DNA from 3 places in the Microbulbifer sp. YPW1 genome. Region 1 is predicted to be linked to each of the others. Evidence: predicted binding sites of a transcription regulator. Region 1 holds the regulator's gene; each other region holds the start of a gene.
The links. Region 1 encodes LexA, which represses DNA repair genes until DNA is damaged. Its sites were predicted from a motif close to ACTGTNTNTANANACAGT; they were not measured.

Region 1 (7,195 bases):
GCGGTCGCCACATGCAGATCCGCACCGGTTCTACCGGTGTATTCCTCGGTTGTTCCGGTTACGCGCTGCCGCCGAAAGAGCGCTGCACCAACACCATGAACCTGGTGTCCGGTGAAGAAGCCGTGGATGCCGACAAGGACGAAGAGGCTGAAACCCGCCAGTTGCGGGACAAGCGTCGCTGTAGCAAGTGCGGCACCGCCATGGACAGCTATCTGGTGGACGAACATCGCAAGCTGCACATCTGCGGTAATAACCCGGACTGCCCCGGCTTTGAGGTGGAAAAAGGCACCTTCAAGATCAAGGGCTACGATGGCCCGGTGATCGAATGTGACAAGTGCGGTGCGGACATGCAGTTGAAGTCCGGTCGCTTTGGCAAGTACTTCGGCTGTACCAGCGAAACCTGCAAAAACACCCGCAAGCTGCTCAAGAGTGGCCAGCCGGCACCGCCCAAAATGGATCCGGTACCCATGCCCGAGCTGCCCTGCGAAAAGGTGGATGATACGTATATCCTGCGCGATGGCGCCTCGGGCCTGTTCCTGGCGGCGAGCCAGTTCCCCAAAAACCGGGAGACTCGCGCACCGCTGATCAAGGAACTGCTGCCGCACAAAGACGAGATTGACCCCAAGTACAGCTTCCTGTTTTCGGCTCCCACCGAGGACAACGAGGGTCGCGACACAGTGGTCCGTTTCAGCCGCAAGACTCAGGAGCAGTACGTCCAGAGTGAGGAAGAGGGCAAGGCGACCGGCTGGAAGGCCTTCTATCGCGACGGTAAATGGCAGGTAGAGGCACCGGCCAAGAAAGCGCCCGCGAAGAAAAAAGCAGCCGCCAAAAAAGCACCTGCCAAGAAAAAGGCCGCAGCGAAAAAGGCCCCGGCCAAGAAGGCTGCAGCCAAAAAAGCCCCGACAAAGTAGGTTGCCCTGTGAGTAATCCGTATACGGGTACCGTGGCATCGGCCCTGCGTCGATGCCAGCTGATCCTTCAGTCTCCTGCGCCAGCGGCGGAACAGTCCAACCCGCTGTCGCCGGAGTCGCTCTATGAGAGTGCCCTGTGCCAGGGCGCGCTGCTGCAATTGTGGCGCGCCTACCGGGCGTTTCTGGCGGAGCAGGGGCATCAGTTGCAGCTGGGCTTTGCGCCCGGCGGTGAGCCGGAAACCGCGCATGCACTGGCGCAGCTGGTGGCCTCGCGTGGCAAGTTCAGTGCCGAGGTCAACGAGCTGGTCAGCCTGGCGGAGAATCCCGACAGCTGGTTCCAGGGGCTGGAAGCAGCCTGGCGGGCCCTGTGGCATCCTGCCGGGGGCGCGGTCCAGTCGCCCGCGGATTCTACCGGTGCGCAAAGCCTGATCCCTGTGCGGCAGCTGGATACTCGCGCGCCCGAAGCCCTGAATCGGGATTCCCTTGAGGAGTGGCTCCGGGCCCTGAATGAGCTGGTCCAGCGTCAGCGTGCCCACGGCCAGGAGTGGTAACTCCCACCATCAATGGCCCAGTTGAGGGCCAAGCCTGCCCGGCCCCGCCACTGATTAATCATTTGCCGCTGTGTTACACTGGCCTCAAATCACGCCGCGCCCGGTACCTGGTCGCGCTCTCGGATATGCGGGTGGCCGGTGTGAGGTAATTGAGAAGTAATTGGAGAAATGAATGTCTTCTGAGACCTACGAAATCATCGAGTTGTCCAATGGTGATGTAGCGCTGCGACGCGCTGGTCACAAAGAGGACCCGCTGGTGCGTATCCATTTCTCTGAGGAGAGTCTCGAGTTTCTGCGCGAGCACAAGATTGCCATTGCGCGGGCCATGCTTGAGGCCGGCATCGAGGCGGTACAGGATATCAATGAGCTGGAGCCGGAACCCTTCGAAGAAGAGGAAGTGGATATTACCGAGCACACCATCCACTGACGCAGCCTGCGAGTTTCGGGAAGCTGCGGGTAGTGGATACCTGTACTTTGGCCAGACATAAAAAAACAGGGCAATGGCCCTGTTTTTTTATGTCTGCTTTTTACTGTTTATGGCGAATCATGTGCCATTACAGGGGGTTCTGGCGAATGACGCCAACAGCCAGCCCCTCGATCGCGAAGTTTCTGTCGCGCATGTCTACCTCAATAACGTTGAAGTCCTCGTTCTCGGGCAGCAGCTGTACGGTTGCCTGATTTCCGCGGCGCTTGAAGCGTTTCACCGTCACTTCATCTTCGATACGTGCAACCACGATCTGACCGTTGCGAATGTTCTCTGTGCGCTGCACGGCCAGCAGATCACCGTCGAGGATGCCGGCGTCTTTCATGCTCATTCCGTGAACCCGCAACAGGTAATCTGCGGGAGGGTGGAAGAACTCTGCCGGAATCTCGCAGTACTCCTCGATATTCTCTTCCGCCAGGATCGGATTACCGGCGGCTACCCGGCCGACGATCGGCAGGCCGCTGTGATAGTCGGGAATGCGAATGCCGCGCGAGGCACCGGCAACCATCTCGATGGCCCCTTTGCGCGCGAGTGCCTTGAGGTGCTCTTCCGCCGCATTGGGGGAGCGGAAGCCCAGTTCCTGGGCAATTTCAGCCCGGGTAGGTGGGTAACCGGTATCGTCCAGGTAACTTTTGATCAGCTCCAGTACCTGTGCCTGGCGGGCGGTGAGATTTGTCATGGGCGCGTTCCTGTTGTTTCCGGAGTTATTCCCGGCATCTGTTCCTGGAGTCCGGTGTCTGTATTTATATACAGTTGCTGTGATTATATACAGATTTGGCGGGTGCGCAATCTTCCGGGGGCGGCGCCTGATTACTGCTAGACTTGAATGGCCCTGAGGCGGTTTATGTCTGCAGTTCCAGGCCGCAGGCCTCAACGGTTGGATTAAGTCGTGCAGGGCTGCGAATAGCGATAATGGAGAAGGCATATGCTGGATGCAAAAATGCCGGAAGCGTGGCGTGTGCTGCGCATTCAATCGGAACTCGTCGACGGTATCGAACGCCTGATTACCCTCAAAGGCGCGGTGACGGTTTTTGGCAGTGCAAGGTTTCCCGAAGATACGAACGAGTATCAGCAGGCCATGCGTCTTGGTGAGCTGTTGGCGAGTGAGGGTATCCCCGTGATTACCGGCGGAGGTCCGGGAATAATGGAAGCGTGCAACCGCGGCGCTTTCACTCAGTCCGGCGCTTCTATCGGCCTCAATATAGAGCTGCCTTTTGAGCAGACCCCAAACCCCTATCTGGATATCAGCCTGAACTTTCGCTATTTCTTCGTGCGCAAGTTTATTTTCGTCAAACACGCAGTGGGCTTTATCGCCATGCCGGGTGGATACGGCACACTCGATGAATTGTTTGAAGCGCTAACCCTGGTGCAGACGCAGAAAGTCCGACGCTTTCCCATTGTGCTGGTAGGAAAACAGTACTGGTCGGGCCTGGTAAATTGGATGGTGGATACGCAGCTTGCGCGGAATTGCATTGATGCGAGTGATCTCGAGCTGTTCAGGTTGGTGGATACCGTCGATGAGGCGGCAGAAATCATTGTCGAATATATTCGCGAGCGCGATGATTGAGGGTGAGCAACCGATCAAGGATCAGTGCCTGCTATTCGGAGAGGTCGATATCGGTAGTGTGCAGAAGTTGATGCTTCATGTTCGAGCGCAGGATTTTGGGTTCGTTCTTTTCCTTGGGAAGCGAAAGAACCCATTTGCCGCGGTTAACCTGAATCGGATTTGACCGCGGCCTCAGAAGCCCTCGTCGGTCCCCGGAAACGATTCGCCTTCCAGCCGATCGATAGCGCTCTGGGCGGGTGAGAAGAGGGGGCTGGTGAAGCCAGAATCCTCCGCGTCCTGCATCTCCTCGGCCAGGGTGCCATAGCCTGCATTGGCATCTTCCGGCGCGGCGGCGCCAATCACCGGCAGCCGTGGCCAGCTGTGAAAGTCGATCTCATCTACCGAGCCATCCACGTACTGGATTTCAATTGTCCGCGACGGATGGTCTACGGCGACCACCTCAAACAGATCACCGCTGTCGAAATTTTCAAACCAGCTGCCAATTTCTGGTGCGATTCTCGCCATGATGCAGCCCTCCTGATATTTATCAGTGCTGGCATTACCTATGCCTCTGTTCTCAATCTAGTGTGCGCGGGGCCCCCTCGGTAACGGAGTAGTCGCGAGATACCGCCTGACCAGGGCATTTTGTGCGCATGCGGTGGTTTTCGCGATGAAGTATCTGCTTGACTCGCATTCTGGTGAAATTGTGCGCAATGGCGGGTGGTTGGATTCTGTGCCGTCCCGCGGCGACTGTGCTAATCTCAGCGCTTAAACAAGTGTTTTAATTGATAGTTTGAATTGCTGTGAGCATGGTATGAGTCAGCTGGATACCGTAAACCGAATCCTCGATGCTGCGGAGGTGCTTTTTGCCGAGCGCGGCTTTACCGAGACATCCCTGCGAACGATCACCAGTACCGCTGGAGTGAATCTGGCCGCGGTGAATTATCATTTTGGTTCGAAAAAGGAACTGATTCAGGCGGTATTCGAGCGGTTCCTTACACCTTTTACGAAAAGCCTGGATGAGGAACTGAGCCGTCGACAGCAGGCGCAGGTCAGTGGTGAGGAGCTACAGCTGGATGACCTGCTGCAGAGCCTCTACCGGGTGGCGCTCGCAGGGCTGGCGGAAGAGGGGCGGGATCCCAAGCGGTTTATGCGCCTGCTCGGTCTCGCCTACACCCAGTCCCAGGGCCACTTGCGCCGTTTCATTGTCGCCCGCTATGGCGCCAGCTACCGGCGTTTTGCGGGGCAGTTGGCAAACGCACTGCCCCAGGTGGATCCGGTTACCTTCTACTGGCGTCTTTATTTTATGCTTGGCGCCACCATATTTTCCCTGTCGAGCTTTGACGCCATCGAAGCTATCCTGAGGGAAGATTTCGGTGCCGAGAGCGATCTCGATGAGACGCTGGCGCGATTGGCGCCGGCGGCTGCAGCGATGCTGACTGCGCCGGTATCCGGCGAGATTTGAAGGCCAGCGCGTATCCGGGCAAGCACATAGGCCCGGTCAGCCCGATTAATTGACTTGCAGTGGGAGCGGCAATCCATGTCTGTTCAGATTGGCCCAGTGATGATTGATGTAGAGGGTACCGAGCTCACCGATGAAGATCGGGAGCTGTTGCGGCACCCTCAAGTGGGCGGGCTTATCTTTTTTGCGCGCAACTACCGCGACCGTCCACAGCTAGAGGCCCTGATCAAAGATATCCGTGCCGTGCGCCCGGAGATTCTGCTGGCGGTGGACCAGGAAGGCGGGCGCGTGCAGCGCTTTCGCGAGTCATTCACTCGTATCCCTTCCATGCAGGCGCTCAGTGCCCGCGCCGACGCCCAGCAGCTGAAAGATGTCGGCTGGCTGCTCGCTGCTGAACTACTGGCAGTGGGTGTGGATTTCAGTTTTGCCCCGGTGCTGGATGCCGATGATGACTTCTGCCGGATTGTGGGGGACCGCAGTTTCGCCCAGGATCCTCTGGTGCTCGCGCAAAAGGCGCGGCCGTTTATGGCGGGGATGCACGAAGCGGGAATGGCGACCACTGGCAAGCATTTCCCCGGTCACGGTCAGGTGCTGGAGGACAGCCATGAAGAGCTTCCGGTGGACCAGCGAACCCTGGATGCCGTGCTCGCGTCAGACTGCGTACCCTTTGCCGAGTGCATTGCCGCAGGTGAGCTACAGGCAGTAATGCCGGCACACATTCGCTTTGCCAACGTTGATGAAAACCCGGTGGGCTTCTCGCGCTTCTGGCTGCAGGAAATCCTGCGCAAGCGGCTGGGATTCGACGGGGTGATTTTCAGTGATGACCTGACAATGGAGGGGGCAGGCGCGGCAGGCGGCTATGCGGAGCGCATCCGGGCGGCTATGCAAGCTGGCTGTGATATGGGCGTGGTGTGTAATAACCGCCAGGGCGCATTGGAGGTGCTGGAAGCGCTGGAAGGGTTTGAGCCCGACCCGTGTTCGAGCGATCGCCTGGCGCGCATGCGTGGTCGCGCCGCCATTGATAGCTGGAGCGCCCTCGAGGCCAACCCCCGCTGGCAATCCACCAGAGAGTGGCTGGCATCCTGGATGTAAATGGGCACAATAGGCGAATTTCGCAAGGCGCTACTCCAGTCGGGGCCAGCGCCCTTTTTACATGTACGTATTCGATCGACCTGTTAAGGCCAACGCCGAATAACCTTAAGTATTGAATGGAGTGATTTGTGGAGCAGGCTAAAGCGTTTTTGCGCTCCCTGGTGGGGGAAGACCGTTTCTGGATTGCCGAAGTTTTTCTGATTGTAATGGCGACTGCGTTTGCGGCGTGGCTTCTGGCGTTGCTGGTTAGTCGCTTGCAGGCGCGGGCAGAGCGCACCGTCAATCCCTGGGACGACGCGCTTTGCGGCGCGATCAATCCGCCGGCATCGATTCTGGTGTGGCTGGTGGGGCTTTCTGTTGCTGCTGCCAGGGCGGGTAAAGCTACCGGCGCAGAGATATTTACCCTGGCAATTACCGTTCGCGAGATTGGCTTTATCGTGCTGGTCACCTGGTTTGCGCTGCGATTTGCCAAGGCAGTGGAGAAGAACCTGGCGGATCCGCGTTTTATGGGCAAGCCGATGGATGCCACCACCGTACGCGCCATTGGCAAGCTGATTCGCGCATCCATCATGATCACCGCAGCCATGGTGATCATGCAGCACTTTGGCTATAGCATCAGTGGCGTACTGGCATTTGGCGGTATTGGTGGCCTGGCGATCGGCTTTGCCGCCAAGGATTTGCTGGCCAACTTTTTTGGCGGCCTGATGATCTACCTGGATCGTCCATTCAAAGTCGGGGACTGGGTGCGCTCACCGGATCAGGAAATCGAGGGAACCGTAGAAGATATCGGCTGGCGCCTTACCCGTATCCGTACCTTCGACAAGCGTCCCCTGTATATTCCCAACGGCGTGTTTACCCAGATTTCTGTCGAGAACCCTTCGCGCATGCTGAACCGCCGCATCTACGAGACCATCGGCATCCGTTACGACGATGCCAGCCTGATGGAACCGATCGTAAATGACGTGCGTGCCATGTTGCAAAACCACCCGGAGATCGACACCAATCAAACCCTGATTGTGAACTTCAATTCTTTTGCGCCGTCTTCCCTGGATTTCTTTATTTACACCTTTACCCGTACCACCGAGTGGGTGCGGTATCACGAGATCAAACAGGATGTGCTGCTGAAGATTCTGAAAATCATCGAGGCCC
Region 2 (7,195 bases), 490 kb from region 1:
GCTTCCAGTTGATATAGCGGGCGATCCCGATAAACAGGGGGATCAACCCGAGACTACCGACACCAACACCCGCTGAGGCAGACAGCCAGATAAAGATCGCGGCGCCGATGGCAATCAGGGTGATCCCCCGGTCCTTGGTGGTAGCCGTGCTCTGACCATCCAGGGCATCCAGCAGTTCCGGCGGGATATCGCGTCCCTCAGACACCATACGGTTGATGTTTTCCATCACCAGTTGCTTCTTGCGATAGCTGTTGCGCGTCACCAGCCACACGATCAGGATCGGGGTACCAAAGACCGCGAGAATCGCGACAATCCCGATCAGCCAGTCCATATCCGGCCCCCTGGAGCGACCACCGCGCTCTTGTGACACGTGGATTTCGTGGGTGCGCTCGTGCATACGCTCGGCACGTTCCTTAGCGCGCTCGGCCCGTTCCATATCGGCATTGATCCCGATGCTGATATTGCGCGGCACCGACTCCAGCGCCTCTTCGACGACCACTCCCGTGTCGTCGAGCACACCTTTCTCCACGAGCTGCTCGTAGATGCGACGAGTCACTGCACCGCCAAACTCCTCGCCGAGGTCGATCTCCACATTAGCGCTCTCGCCGTGCTCATCCCGCGTATGAATCCGCAGGCGGCCATCTTCCTGGCGCAGAATCCGCACCTGTTTGGTCACCTTGTCCTTCGCAGGAGGCTCCGGCGCCACCGCGGGGGCCGGCGGCTCGGGTGGCTGCGGCGCTACGGCGTCCTCCTGTGCCAGCAAAGTGCCAGAGACTCCCATCGCCAGGGTCGCTGCGATCGCGAGCGCCCAGCCGGGCAGTCGGTTACGCACAATTGATTCTTTCGCTCTCATTGGTGTTATCTCGCTCTTACTAGTCTGACCCGAGGTAAACTGGCCCCTTGCAGGGACCCGGGACCTTTCTCGCGTCAGAGTGTACCTTTTTCGAGCACCCTGTATCAGGGGCACAATCCGGGTTACCTTACTGACTGTGACTTGGCCGGGCTTTACCCTTCCCCTGATGGACGCCGGAGATGCGCCCTTTGGATGCAAAGCCGGCGCAAATAATTCAGCGGGCCCGGAATCACGACCGATCTGCCAGGCAGGTGACCGGGCCTGAGGCCGGTCAATCGCCGCAACATAGCCATAAACGGGGTATTCATGACTTCAGACGCGCTCACCGTCACCTCAATCACCCACCCTGCCGACATTCTCTCTTTCTGGTTCGGCAGCCCTGCGCTGGACGGAGAAACCCCGGAGCAACAGCGCGCCCGCTGGTTCCAACGCAATGACGAATTTGACCGTGAGATCCGCAATCGTTTCGAAAAGGCCATCGACGCAGCACTGGCTGGGGAGCTGGTCAGCTGGAGCGACACCGCCGAAGGCCAGTTGGCCCTGGTCCTTCTCTGCGACCAGTTCACCCGCAATATCTACCGAGGTTCGCCCAAAGCCTTCGCCGGAGACCCGATTGCGCTGGAGATCACCCAGGCAATGATTCGCAACAATCACCAGTGCAAGCTGGGGCTGCACCAGCGCGCATTTGCCGGCATGCCACTGGAGCACTCGGAGCTGGCTGAGGTACAGGCCCAGTCGGTGGCCTACTTCGACCAGTTGCGCACGGATTACAGCGAGGACAACGCCGGCCCGCAGGCCGCCAAGCTGGCCGGGGACTACTATCGCTTTGCCGTGGCCCACCAGAAAGTCATCGAGCAGTTCGGACGCTACCCCCACCGCAACGCCGCGCTCGGCCGAGAGAACACTCCGCAAGAGCAGGAATGGCTGGACAGCGGGGGTGGTTTTTAATGGACTGGTTAGCCTGGCTTTCTCTCGCTGGCGTCTGTGCCCTGGGTGCCATGTCCCCGGGGCCGAGCCTGTTGATCGTGGTGCGCAATGCCAGCACCGGTTTTGCCCACGGGGCCGCCTGCGCCATCGCCCACGGTGCCGGCATTGGCGGTTACGCGCTGCTGACGGCCCTGGGACTAAGCCTGGTGCTGACGAATTCCCCGGTACTGTTCACCGGCCTGCAATGGGGCGGCGCCCTGTTTCTAGTGTATCTGGGCTGGAAGTCCATACGCGCGCCCGCGCCAAAGGCGTCTGACGCGGCGACTTCGGAGACCGACGTCCCCCGTCAATCCATTGCTGCAGCCGCAGCACAAGGCTTCGGGATCGCCCTGTTCAATCCCAAGGTGGCGCTGTTTTTCGCAGCCCTGTTCAGCCAGTTTGTCGGTGCCGAGCAGGCCACGGCCACCAAGTTCGCCATGGCCGGTGTGGCCGCAGGTATCGATACACTCTGGTATTTGCTGGTCAGTGCGGCCATCTACTTTGGCCGCCGCAGGGGCATGCGCCCCGGGCGCTGGAGCCATCGCCTGCAGCAGCTGTTCGGCATTCTGCTGATTGCCCTCGCCGGTCGTCTGCTGTGGCAGATTTGACGGTTGACACTGGACAGGCATACAGATACTGTACATTCATCCAACTCAATAACAATTTACGGTTATTGTCCGGATTCAGCCCGGAATCACTGTATAAGACAACAGGAGGCCATTATGGCGGTAGTAGCGGTTTGGAAATGCGATAGAGACGGAGCCATGTTCGACAACAAAAAAGATGCCGAAGAACACGACAAGATGCTGGAACTGGCTGCCAATATTACTGCGCTGATCGAGCGCAATATTGAAGGCGTTTCGGAAGAAGCCAGCGAAGAAATCGGCCTGATGCTCGCCAAGCGTCGCGAAGTGCTGGCCAAGGCCTGTAAAGGCAAGCCGGAAGAACTGCTCGCCGCAGAAGAAACCAGCGAGCAATCAGATAACAGTGGTGAAAACGTCACCCCGCTCGCTGCCAACCAGTAATTCTGGCAGCTCGCGCAACCGGCGCCCCCACCGGTTGCGCATATTCCCCAGAAATTCCATCCCTGTACTCTGCCCGGCTTGCCGGGCTTTTTTTATACTGCGCCAGGCAGTCTCTGCCTGGCGCGTTCAGCCGGAATAGCTGGTTTAGAACACTGCACTTATATCGATCACCGCGAGGATGATAATGACCAGCCAGGTCAACGAGGTGCCGATAAAACGACCGGGGTGATAGCCGCCGCTACCCGCAGACAGGCCGATTGCATGCAACAGACGGCCAAATAACAGCGCAGCGCCCAGGCAGTGCAGCCACAGATGAGACAGGCCGTTGATTTCCGCAATCAACATCAGGATCAGGGCCAGCGGGATATATTCGACCGCGTTGGCGTGGATCCGCACCGCGATCTCCCCCTGCTTGTCGCCGCCCGTCCCCAACCCCACTTTCTTGCCGCGACGAAACGCGACCACCTTGAACGCCAGGGCTATGACCAGCAGCGCACAAAGTCCTGCGTAAAGTGCGGTTACATCAATACTCAACATATGCTCACCATTTCGCTTGAAACTCCTGTTAACGTTTTTTCGGATTGATCGTTATTTTTTGTAACCGTGTCCGGTACCGGACTGTGGATGCAGATAACGGTCGCGCAGGCGCGTCGAGCGGTTCACCAGGGATTGTGGCTTGCCATCAATCACCACCAGCTCTGCGTAGCTGGTGACCTCGAGGGGATCTCCGCTCCACAATACCAGGTCGGCGACGCCGCCCGGTGCCAGCACACCGCCCTCGAGGCCGAATACCGAAGCCGCGTTGGCGGTGATCGCACGCACCCCTTCTTCAAAGGGCAGGCCATACGCCACCGCATTGCCCGCCCCCTGTCGTGACAGATAGCTGTTGTGGGACCCAGCGTAACCTGGCCCACTGATCACCACCGTCACACCCGCCTTTTGCAACAGCGCTGCGTTATCCATACGCGCGCCCAGTTTCTCAAAGGCATCCGGGGAATTCCCCATGACATCCACGATCACAGGTACCCGTGCTGAAGCCAGTTGCTCAGCCACCATCCAGCCCTCGGCAGCGCCCTCCACAATCAGTTTCAGTTTGTACTGCTCTGCAAGCGCGAGTAATTGCAGGATATCACTGGCCCGGTTCGCCGTGATCAATAGGGGCTGCTCTCCCGTCAACAGTGGCTGCAGGGATTCAAGATCATCAATGGAATAATCCAGTTCGCGCCACTCTCCGCGACGGATAGCATCGCGGTTATCGGCATATTCTTTCGCCTGCGCCAGGGCGCCTTCAATCTGCGCATAGGCCCGGGCCCGACTGCCGCCTGCCAGCTCCGCCCCGTACTCGCCGAAATAGACTTTCTGCACCAGCGCATCGTTGATAATACTGTCGAATTCACCGGTGAGCTTGATAGCGAATCCCTGCCCGGCAAATATCTTCTCCTGGCTGCTCGGTACCACAACTGCGCGGGTGACGCCGCCGGCGCGATTGAAGGGGATCAGGGTAGAGTGCGGGTTAAAAGCCACCGATGGATTGAACCCGGCACCGATGGATACGTCCTCGATCGCGCTGTCGTTGGTGGAAGCTGCCGCGCCGATTTCGGTAAGCCCCAGTTCACTGCTCGGGGCAATGATGCCCGGGGTCACCACCTTGCCGCGGCCGTCGATAACCAGGTCTGCATTCAGATTACCGAGGTCTTCGGCCACCTGCTCGATACGCCCGTCTTTTACCAGCAGGTCCCCCATCTGCAGGGTGCCCTGATCGCCCAGGGTGATAACCTTGGCGTCCTTGATGAGCAGTGTCTGTGCAGTTGCCAGTGGTACAGCAACCACCGCAGAAACCAGAGAGGCGACGGCGCCAATTTTGAATGCCTGCTTAATACCCATTAGCGCTGCCCTCCTTCCGGCAGGCGTTCGCCTTCCGCGTTGAGAATACCCAGTTCAAAATCACTGTGCGGCTGTCGCTCGGGGTTGTCCCGGTCGTACATCAGCACACCGTCGATAAACACTTTTTCCGCTTTGCTGTACACACTGAATGGGTTGCCGGACCAGACCACCACATCGGCCATCTTGCCTTTCTCCAGGCTGCCGGTAACTTCATCGACGCCGAGCGCGCGCGCAGGGTTCAGGGTCATCCAGGCCACCGCATGGCGGGGTTCAATATGGAAGCCGGCGCGCTGACCAGCGAGCATGGCTTTGGCGGTTTCTTCATTGAGGTGCTGGATACCGATGGCGGAATCCGAATGGATCATGGCGCAGGCCTTGGCCTGGTCGACGATAGCGATATTGGCTTCGGTCATATCAAAGGCTTCGTGTTTGAAGCCCCACCAGTCTGCCCACATCGCTGCACACACTTTGTTTTCGGCGAGCAGATCTGCCACCTTGTAGGCCTCGACCGCGTGGTGGAAGGTGGAGATCTGGAAATCGAACTCCTTGGCAATGTCCATCATGATGGCCATTTCCTCACCGCGATAGCAGTGGTTATGCACCAGGATATCGCCGTTTAATACCCCCGCCAGGGTCTCCATCTGCAGGTCCCGCTCCGGCTCCTCACCGCCGTTCTCGTGGTAACTTTCCCACTTGTCGCGGTAGGCGGCTGCGGAGATCCAGGCCTGTCGATAGCCCGCCACATTTCCCATACGCGTGGAGGGCAAGGTGCCCTTGCCGCCATATACGCGTTTCGGGTTCTCGCCGCAGGCCATTTTCAAGCCGTAGGGCGCACCGGGAAATTTCATATCCTGCACACTGCGCCCGGGTACATTCTTGAGGGTCACCCCGCGGCCGCCAAACAGGTTGGCTGAACCCGGCAGGATCTGCAGCGTGGTAACGCCTCCCGCAAGTGCCAGTGCGAACTGGGGATCCTGGGTCCACACCGAGTGCTCGGCCCACACCTGTGCGGTGTTCGGTGCAGTCATCTCGTTGCCGTCCTGGGAGGATTCAATGGCCGGCGCCGGATAGTCGCCCAGGTGGGAGTGAACATCGATAATACCCGGGGTTACCCATTTACCGGCACCTTCCACCACCATGCCTTTTTTGGGCACTTTCAGCTCTTCACCAACCGCTGCGATTTTTCCGTCCTTCAGCAGCACATCGGTCTTGTTCAACTGCTCCCCAGTGCCGGTCAGCAGCGTAGCACCACGAATCAGGACCGGACCGGCTTCGTCCGCTTTATAAGTAGAGGGGAAAGCATCCTGCCGGGAAAAATCAGCCCCTTTTGACTTGGCTTCGTCATCTCCCCCGCAGGCAGTCAATGTCAGTGCCATAGCTGCACTGCAGGCCGTTGCCAACAGACGTCGCACCACCTTTGTCGATTCCAGAGCTGGCCGCATCGCCCCTCCTACTTGTTTTACTGTTATTAGGAAATTTTCATAAACAGATCCCATGCTATCAGCAATTCAGGAATCCGCCAGTCTGCCAACTGGTACTGCCCAGTGAATTCTATTTGCGCTGCAGGTCACAGAATGCACGAGAACCCGCCCTAGACAAGGGCAAACCACCATGATGCAATTTAGATTCTCTCCTTGAATCCAGGATGGGCGGATGGAAAAACCAATAAATACAGGCGCAACTCAGCCTGCGGTGCACACTGGACAACCCGGTTTACAGGGAGATTCGCGAGAAGTATACGAAGCACTGCGCAAAAGTGAGGAGCGCTACCGGGAACTGGTGGAACACGCCAACTCCATCATCCTGCGTTGGGATAAAAACGGTGTCATCAGCTTCTTCAACGAGTATGCGCAGAATTTTTTTGGATTCAGCGAAGAAGAGATCATCGGTAAACACGTGGTTGGGACTATCGTCCCCGAGAGTGAAAGCACCGGCCGCGATCTGCGCCCTCTGATGGACCATATCTGCAATCACCCCAACGAACACCGCTACAACGTCAATGAAAACATTACCAAGGACGGCTCTCGCGTCTGGGTAGCCTGGACCAATAAAATCCTCACCGATGACACAGGTAACGCCATCGGTGTACTCAGTATCGGCAGCGACATCACCAAACAGCGACAGCTGGAAGAAGAATTGCGTCAGGCCCAGAAAATGCAGGCCATCGGTGAGCTCGCCGGGGGGATCGCCCACGACTTCAACAATATGGTGCACGGTATTGCAGGCTTTGCCGAAGTCATTCACCAGATGACCGTCGATAAAAAGATTGCACAGTACGCCAGCCAGATCCTTACCACGGCACACCACGCCGCGGAACTTACCAAGCAACTGCTCACCTTTGCCCGCAAAGGTTCCTACCAGCTCAACGACTGCAATACCCACGATATCGTGCGCGACGTGTGCGCCATGCTCAAACGCACCATTGATCGCAGAATCGTCATCCGACAACAGCTGTCGGCAGGGCTGC
Region 3 (7,195 bases), 1.2 Mb from region 1:
ACTGCTGGAGAATGCCAGCGAACAGCATCTGAGCGCCGAGGATGTGTACAAAATGCTGCTGGAAGCCGGGGAAGACGTGGGCCTGGCCACCGTCTACCGCGTGCTGACCCAATTCGAGTCCGCCGGACTGGTGATTCGCCACAACTTCGACGGCGGCCACTCCGTGTTCGAGCTGGACCGCGGTGACCACCATGACCATATGGTATGCACCGATACCGGCCAGGTGATCGAATTTCACAATGAGCAGATTGAAGAGCTGCAGCACCAGATCGCAGAGGAGCACGGCTACGAGCTTACCGGCCACAGCCTGGTGTTGTATGTGAAGAAGCGGGAAGGCTGATAACGCGCCTTCACACGCAAAAAGGGGAGCTTCTGCTCCCCTTTTTTATTGGCGCCAGTTCAGGTGACGGGCGCGGTGCTCACACGGGAGCGGTGTAGTCGTCGGGATATTTGCCGACCTTGCTCGCGTAGAAATTGCCAAATCTGGCCAGTTCCTTGGCCAGGTTTTCACCCATTTCCATCACCGGTCCGAGTCCGGCCTCCTTTTTCGCAAAGTCGATGAAGCCGCAAACCACCGGTACAGCCGCGCCGCGTGCGATGTGGTAAAAGCCGGTTTTCCAGCGCTCAGCCTTGCCGCGTGTGCCCTCTGGCGGCACCGCAATGACCAGTTCTTCGCGCTCGTTGTACTGGTTTACCGTGGCTTCCACCAGGTTATTGGCCTTGCTGCGGTTTACGGCGATGCCGCCAAACCAGCGCATGGTGCTGCCGAGGGGGAACTGGAACAGCTTGTCCTTGCCCATCCACTGCGGATTTACCTTCAGCTTGAGCGCCGCCAGGATGAAGAAGTAGCCATCCCAGTTGGAGGTGTGGGGGGCGGCGAGCAGCACGTATTTTTTCAGCTTCAAGGCGCGCTCGTCGGCCACGACTTTCCAGCCGTGCAACTTGAGCAGCAGGCGAGCCAGCAGGCGCAGGCAGGGAGTGAGAATGGGAGTGTTGAATATGGTTGTCTGCATGGTATGACCGAGTTCTTTGCCCGTCAGTGTAGTCGGATCCCCTGTTCAGGGCATGAGTGAGGGCGCGGGAGTATAAAGTGAATCTCTTTTCACTTTCGGTCAATTTGGGCCCCGGCACCGGGAATATTTGAGACCGGCCGGTTCAATTTCTGGTGTGCCTGCGCGGCCGGGCATCAGGCCCGGCTCAGCATCTCCTGTGCGTGGGCGATGGACTGGGTGGTGGCCTCGCCGCCCAGCATCCGCGCGATCTCACTGCTGCGTTCCGCATCTTTCAGCTCGCGCAGCGCCACAAATGCGGCTTCGCCATCGCTGTGCTTTTCCACCAGGTACTGGCGGTGGGCGCGGGCGGCAACCTGGGCCAGGTGGGTAACGCAGATAACCTGGCCGCGCTCCCCCAGCTGGCGCAGCAGCTTGCCCACGACATCGCCGGTGGCGCCGCCGATACCCACATCCACTTCGTCGAACACCAGGGTGGGGGTGCGGGAGGTCTGCGCGGTAATTACCTGGATGGCCAGGCTGACCCGCGACAGTTCACCGCCGGAAGCGATCTTGCCCAGAGGCCTGGGCGGCTGGCCCGGGTTGGTGGAAATCAGGATCTCTACCTCTTCGAGGCCGGTAGCACAGGGCTTGTCCAGCTCGGTAAGCGCCAGCTCCACACGGGCGTGGGGCATGGCCAGATCGGCCAGCTGCCCGTTGACGGCCTCGGCGAGTTTTTTCGCCGCGGCTGCCCGCAGCTTGCTGAGTTTCGCTGCGCTTTTGCGGAATGCCTGTTCCAGCTTTTCGCACTCCTCGGCCAGCTTGTCGAGGGTGTCCGGGGTGCCAATTTCTTCCAGTTCCTGTTGCCACTGCTGTTGCAGGTCGGCCAGCTGGTCCGGCTGCACCCGGTGCTTGCGGGCGATCGAGTAGATCGCGGAGAGGCGCTCCTCCACTTCCGCCAGACGTTCCGGGTCCATCTCGAAGCGATCGATGTGACGCGACAGGGTGCTGGCAGCCTCGTCGATCTGGATACGGGCGCTTTCGAGCATCTGCGCCACTTCTGCCAGCGCCGGGCTCTGTTCCGGCATGGCGCCGACCAGTTGCAGTCCGCGGTGCAACTGCTCGGCGATATCTCCTTCGCCGCCGTTCAGCAGGGCCGCCAGCTGGTAGCTGCCACTCAGGATATCGCCAGCGTTGGCCAGCTGGCGCTGCTCGCTCTCCAGTTCTTCCAGTTCACCGGGCTTGAGGTCGAGCTGTTCGAGCTCTTGCAGCTGGTATTCCAGCAGGTCGCGACGGGCCTGGGTCTCGCCGGCGCTGTCTGCCAGCTTGCGGTAGCGCCGGTGCTGGTCCTGCCAGGTCTTGAAGTGAATACGCACTTCGGCGCTGTGGCTTTCCGCGTGGGCGTACTCGTCCAGCAGGCGACGGTGGGTGTCTTTCTTCAGCAGTGACTGGTGTTCGTGCTGGCTGTGGATGTCGATCAGTTGCTCGCCGAGGGTGCGCAACTGCATCAGGGTCACCGGCTGGCCATTGATGTAGGCCCGCGAGCGGCCGTCGGCGCTGATGGTGCGGCGCAGGATCACTTCGCGTCCGGCGTCCATTTCCTGCGCTTCCAGCCATTCCTGGGCCTCAGCGTGGTTGCTGATATCAAATGTCGCATGGATATCCGCGCGTTTCGCGCCGGCGCGCACCAGTTCACCGTTGCCGCGGTCGCCGAGGGCGAGGCCGAGGGCGTCCAGGGTGATGGACTTGCCCGCACCGGTCTCGCCGGTGAGGGTGCTGGTGCCGGGGCCGAACTCCAGCTCCAGCTGGTCGACCAGGGTGAACTGACTGATAGACAGGTGCAGCAACATGGGGATCGATTTCACGCTGATTAAAGTAGTGGTTGTTTATACAGTATTTGGCGGCGGGGTTTCAATCACCCCGGGGCCTGAATGTGCTGCATTCCCTTTTCGTGGCTGGCCTGCCGCGACGCTAACCTAGGCCGGGCTGTCCGATTCCCGCGCCCCGCGGCATTCCTCAAGAGCTCCCTCCCTTGAAGTGGGGCGGGCAGGCCCCATATAGCTCTGCATTGCCGGCTTCAGCCGGCGTTACGACCTAACTGGCAGTATGCCGACGGACACATACGGAGACAGCAGTGGCCAAAGAGCGCAGCGAAGAAGAACAGACCGAGACCGGCGAGCAGGCGGCAGAGCAGGCCGCAGAAGTGGAAACCCCCAGCGCGGAAGAGCAGCGTGCGGCGGAGGAAGCCCTCGCTGAAGAGCTGGCTGGAGAAAGTGCGCAGGACATCGAGATCGCTGCGCTGCAGCAGCAGCTGGCGGAACACAAAGACATGGTGCTGCGCGCCCAGGCAGACGTGCAGAACGCCCGTCGCCGCGCCCAGCAGGATGTAGAAAAAGCGCACAAGTTCGGGGCGGAAAAGCTGCTCAAGGACCTGCTGCCGGTTGTGGATAACCTGGAGCGTGCCATCGCCACTGTCGACAGTGAGCACGAGGCGCACAAGGCCGTGGTGGAAGGGATCGAGCTGACTCACAAGTCTTTCATCGACACCCTGACCAAAAACGGTGTTGAGGTGATCAATCCGGCAGGTGAGCCCTTCGATCCCGAGTTGCACCAGGCCATGACCCAGGTGCCGAACGGCGATGTGGAGCCGAATACGGTACTGGACGTGTTCCAGAAAGGCTTCCGCCTGAACGGCCGCCTGGTGCGCCCGGCCATGGTGGTTGTCAGCAAGGCACCGTAACGCAATTGTAAAACCCTGCTCCGCCGCCCTTGAAAACGAAACGGCGGCACCAATATAAGCAGCAACCGAATACAAACGTGTGCAGCCAGGACCGAATCCGGCGCGCAGTAAAGTGAGGAATCAGACCAATGGGAAAAATCATCGGTATCGACCTGGGTACTACCAACAGCTGTGTGGCAGTACTGGACGGCGACAAGGCTCGTGTCATCGAGAACGCTGAAGGCGATCGCACTACGCCTTCCATCGTTGCCTTCACCGACGACAACGAAGTACTGGTAGGCCAGTCCGCCAAGCGTCAGGCAGTGACCAACCCCACCAATACCCTGTTTGCGGTTAAGCGCCTGATCGGTCGCAAGTTCAAAGACGACGTTGTGCAGAAAGACATCAAAATGGTGCCTTACTCCATCGTTGAAGCCGAAAACGGCGATGCCTGGGTAGAAGTAAAGGGCGACAAGAAAGCACCGCCGCAGATCTCTGCCGAAGTCCTGAAAAAGATGAAGAAGACCGCGGAAGATTTCCTCGGTGAGAAGGTAGACGCTGCGGTAATCACCGTACCAGCCTACTTCAACGACTCCCAGCGCCAGGCGACCAAAGACGCCGGCCGTATCGCCGGTCTGGACGTGAAGCGCATCATCAACGAGCCGACTGCTGCGGCCCTGGCCTACGGCATGGACAAGGCCGGTGGTGACCGCACCATCGCGGTATACGACCTGGGTGGTGGTACCTTCGATATCTCCATCATCGAGATTGCCGATGTTGACGGTGAGAAGCAGTTTGAAGTGCTGTCCACCAACGGTGACACCTTCCTCGGCGGTGAAGACTTCGACCTGCGCCTGATCGACTACCTGGCCGAGCAGTTCAAGAAAGAACAGGGCATCGACCTGAAAGGCGATCCCCTGGCCATGCAGCGCCTGAAAGAAGCCGGCGAGAAAGCCAAGATCGAGCTGTCCTCCAGCCAGCAGACCGAAGTGAACCTGCCGTACATCACTGCAGACGCTACCGGTCCGAAGCACCTGGTGGTCAAACTGACCCGCGCCAAGCTGGAAAGCCTGGTGGAAGAACTGGTAACCCGCTCCCTGGAGCCGGTTAAGACTGCGCTGGCCGACGCCGACATGTCTGCGTCCAGCATCGACGAAGTGATCCTGGTGGGCGGTCAGACCCGTATGCCGCTGGTGCAGCAGAAGGTAACCGAGTTCTTCGGCAAAGAGCCGCGCAAAGACGTAAACCCGGATGAAGCGGTAGCCGTGGGCGCTGCCATCCAGGGCGCGGTTCTGGGCGGTGACGTGAAAGACGTACTGCTGCTGGACGTAACCCCGCTGACCCTGGGCATCGAGACCATGGGTGGCGTGGCCACTCCGCTGATCGAGAAGAACACCACCATCCCGACCAAGAAGTCCCAGGTGTTCTCCACCGCAGACGATAACCAGACCGCGGTAACCATTCACGTAGTTCAGGGTGAGCGCAAGCAGGCGGCACAGAACAAGTCCCTGGGTCGTTTCGACCTGGCCGATATCCCGCCGGCGCCGCGCGGCATGCCGCAGATCGAAGTGACCTTCGATATCGATGCCAACGGCATCCTGCATGTGCACGCCAAAGACAAGGCGACTGGTAAAGAACAGTCCATCGTGATCAAGGCCTCTTCCGGTCTGTCCGATGACGAGATCGAAAAAATGGTACAGGACGCCGAGGCCAACGCCGAAGCGGACAAGCAGTTCGAGGAGCTGGTGACTACCCGCAACACGCTCGACGGCCTGATCTCTGCCACCAAGAAGACTCTGGAAGAAGCCGGTGACAAGGCAACTGCGGACGAGAAAGCGGCTATCGACGCGGCGCTCTCCGAAGCGGAAGAAGCGGTGAAAGGCAACGACAAAGCTGCCATGGAAGCCGCAACCACCAAGCTGACCGAAGCCTCTGGCCCGGTGGCCCAGAAGATGTACGCGGAGCAGGCGCAAGCCGGTGAAGCGGCTGCCGAGCAGGCCGAACAGGCCCAATCCGGTGGTGACGACGCAGTGGACGCTGAGTTCGAAGAAGTCAAAGAAGACAAAAAAGAAGACAAGTAAGTAACTACTTGCCTATGCCCTGACTTGTAGGAGCCAGCCTTGCTGGCGAAACGCCGCTGGCGGGATTCAATCCATTCGCCTGCAAGGCAGGCTCCTACAGGGCAATACAAAAAGGCGCGGAGGCTCTGTAGAGCTTTCGCGCCTTATGCAGTTTAAGAAGAACACACAGAGCTATGTCCAAACGCGATTATTACGAAGTCCTCGGTGTCAGCAAAGGCGCGGACGAAAAGGAACTGAAAAAGGCTTACCGTCGGGTAGCCATGAAGTTCCACCCCGACCGCAACCCCGATGACAAAGAGGCGGAGAACAAATTCAAGGAGGCCAATGAGGCCTACGAAGTCCTGTCTGATCCGCAGAAAAAAGCGGCCTATGACCAGTTCGGCCACGCCGGTGTGGACGGTCAGGCTGGCGGCGCGGGTGCCGGTGGCTTCGGTGGATTCTCCGATATTTTCGGCGACGTGTTCGGCGATATCTTTGGCGGCGGCGCCGGTGGCGGCCGTCGCGGACCGCAGCGCGGCTCCGACCTGCGCTACGACCTGGACCTGGACCTGGAAGACGCGGTGCGCGGCACCACCGTCAAGATCAAGGTGCCGACCCTGGCCAACTGTGGCACCTGTCACGGCTCTGGTGCTAAGGCCGGTTCCCAGCCCCAGACCTGTGGCACCTGTGGTGGCGCCGGTCAGGTACGCATGCAGCAGGGCTTTTTCTCTGTTCAGCAGACCTGCCCCAACTGTCGCGGTCGCGGAACCGTAATCACCGACCCCTGTGGCAGCTGCCACGGCCGCGGTCGCGTGGAAGAAACCAAAACCCTGTCGGTCAAGGTACCGCCGGGTGTGGATACCGGTGACCGTATCCGTCTTGCGGGTGAAGGCGAGGCCGGACCCGACGGCGGACCGGCCGGCGACCTGTACGTACAGGTTATGGTGCGCGAGCACGAGCTGTTCCAGCGCGATGGCAAAAACCTCTACTGCGAAGTGCCGATCAGCTTCGCCACCGCCGCACTGGGTGGTGAGATGGAAGTGCCGACCCTGGACGGCAAGGTCAAGCTGAAGATCCCCGCAGAGAGCCAGACCGGCAAACTGTTCCGCCTGCGCGGCAAGGGTGTAACGCCAGTCCGCGGCGGTGCACCGGGCGATCTGTTGTGCCGCGTGGTGGTGGAAACACCGGTAAATCTCACCGCCAAGCAGAAAGAGCTGCTGGAAGAGTTCGCCGACACGCTCAGCGAAAAGAAGAACTCCCCGCGTCAGACCGGCTGGTTTGAAGGGGTGAAGAACTTCTTTGGTGACATGAAGCTGTAACTCAGCAGCGCAGGAAAAACCCGGCAAATTAGCCGGGTTTTTTTATGGGGCAAGAGTTGGCTGCAACACATCTCCGCTAGTCCAGGTAGCATACCTGTGGCGGCGCGT

Region 2: the regulator LexA is predicted to act here: its motif matches at 2,516-2,533, upstream of HUW35_RS16770 (YebG family protein).
Region 3: the regulator LexA is predicted to act here: its motif matches at 2,867-2,884, upstream of recN (DNA repair protein RecN).

What each region holds. Positions count from the first base shown of each region.
Region 1 is NZ_CP055157.1:3,630,051-3,637,245, forward strand. Features, by position in the region: gene topA (type I DNA topoisomerase) at 1-911, shown strand, start outside; gene HUW35_RS14745 (DUF6586 family protein) at 920-1,462, shown strand; gene HUW35_RS14750 (hypothetical protein) at 1,635-1,889, shown strand; gene lexA (transcriptional repressor LexA) at 2,017-2,625, opposite strand; gene HUW35_RS14760 (TIGR00730 family Rossman fold protein) at 2,872-3,513, shown strand; gene HUW35_RS14765 (DUF6763 family protein) at 3,685-4,017, opposite strand; gene HUW35_RS14770 (TetR/AcrR family transcriptional regulator) at 4,307-4,957, shown strand; gene nagZ (beta-N-acetylhexosaminidase) at 5,033-6,046, shown strand; gene HUW35_RS14780 (mechanosensitive ion channel family protein) at 6,175-7,195, shown strand, end outside.
Region 2 is NZ_CP055157.1:4,118,887-4,126,081, forward strand. Features, by position in the region: gene HUW35_RS16755 (DUF6249 domain-containing protein) at 1-832, opposite strand, end outside; gene HUW35_RS16760 (DUF924 family protein) at 1,160-1,801, shown strand; gene HUW35_RS16765 (LysE family translocator) at 1,801-2,427, shown strand; gene HUW35_RS16770 (YebG family protein) at 2,542-2,844, shown strand; gene HUW35_RS16775 (MAPEG family protein) at 2,989-3,381, opposite strand; gene HUW35_RS16780 (amidohydrolase family protein) at 3,433-4,728, opposite strand; gene HUW35_RS16785 (amidohydrolase) at 4,728-6,170, opposite strand; gene HUW35_RS16790 (PAS domain S-box protein) at 6,382-7,195, shown strand, end outside.
Region 3 is NZ_CP055157.1:2,468,851-2,476,045, forward strand. Features, by position in the region: gene fur (ferric iron uptake transcriptional regulator) at 1-340, shown strand, start outside; gene HUW35_RS10130 (1-acyl-sn-glycerol-3-phosphate acyltransferase) at 420-1,013, opposite strand; gene recN (DNA repair protein RecN) at 1,187-2,839, opposite strand; gene grpE (nucleotide exchange factor GrpE) at 3,124-3,729, shown strand; gene dnaK (molecular chaperone DnaK) at 3,858-5,789, shown strand; gene dnaJ (molecular chaperone DnaJ) at 5,963-7,087, shown strand; gene HUW35_RS10155 (type III PLP-dependent enzyme) at 7,164-7,195, opposite strand, start outside.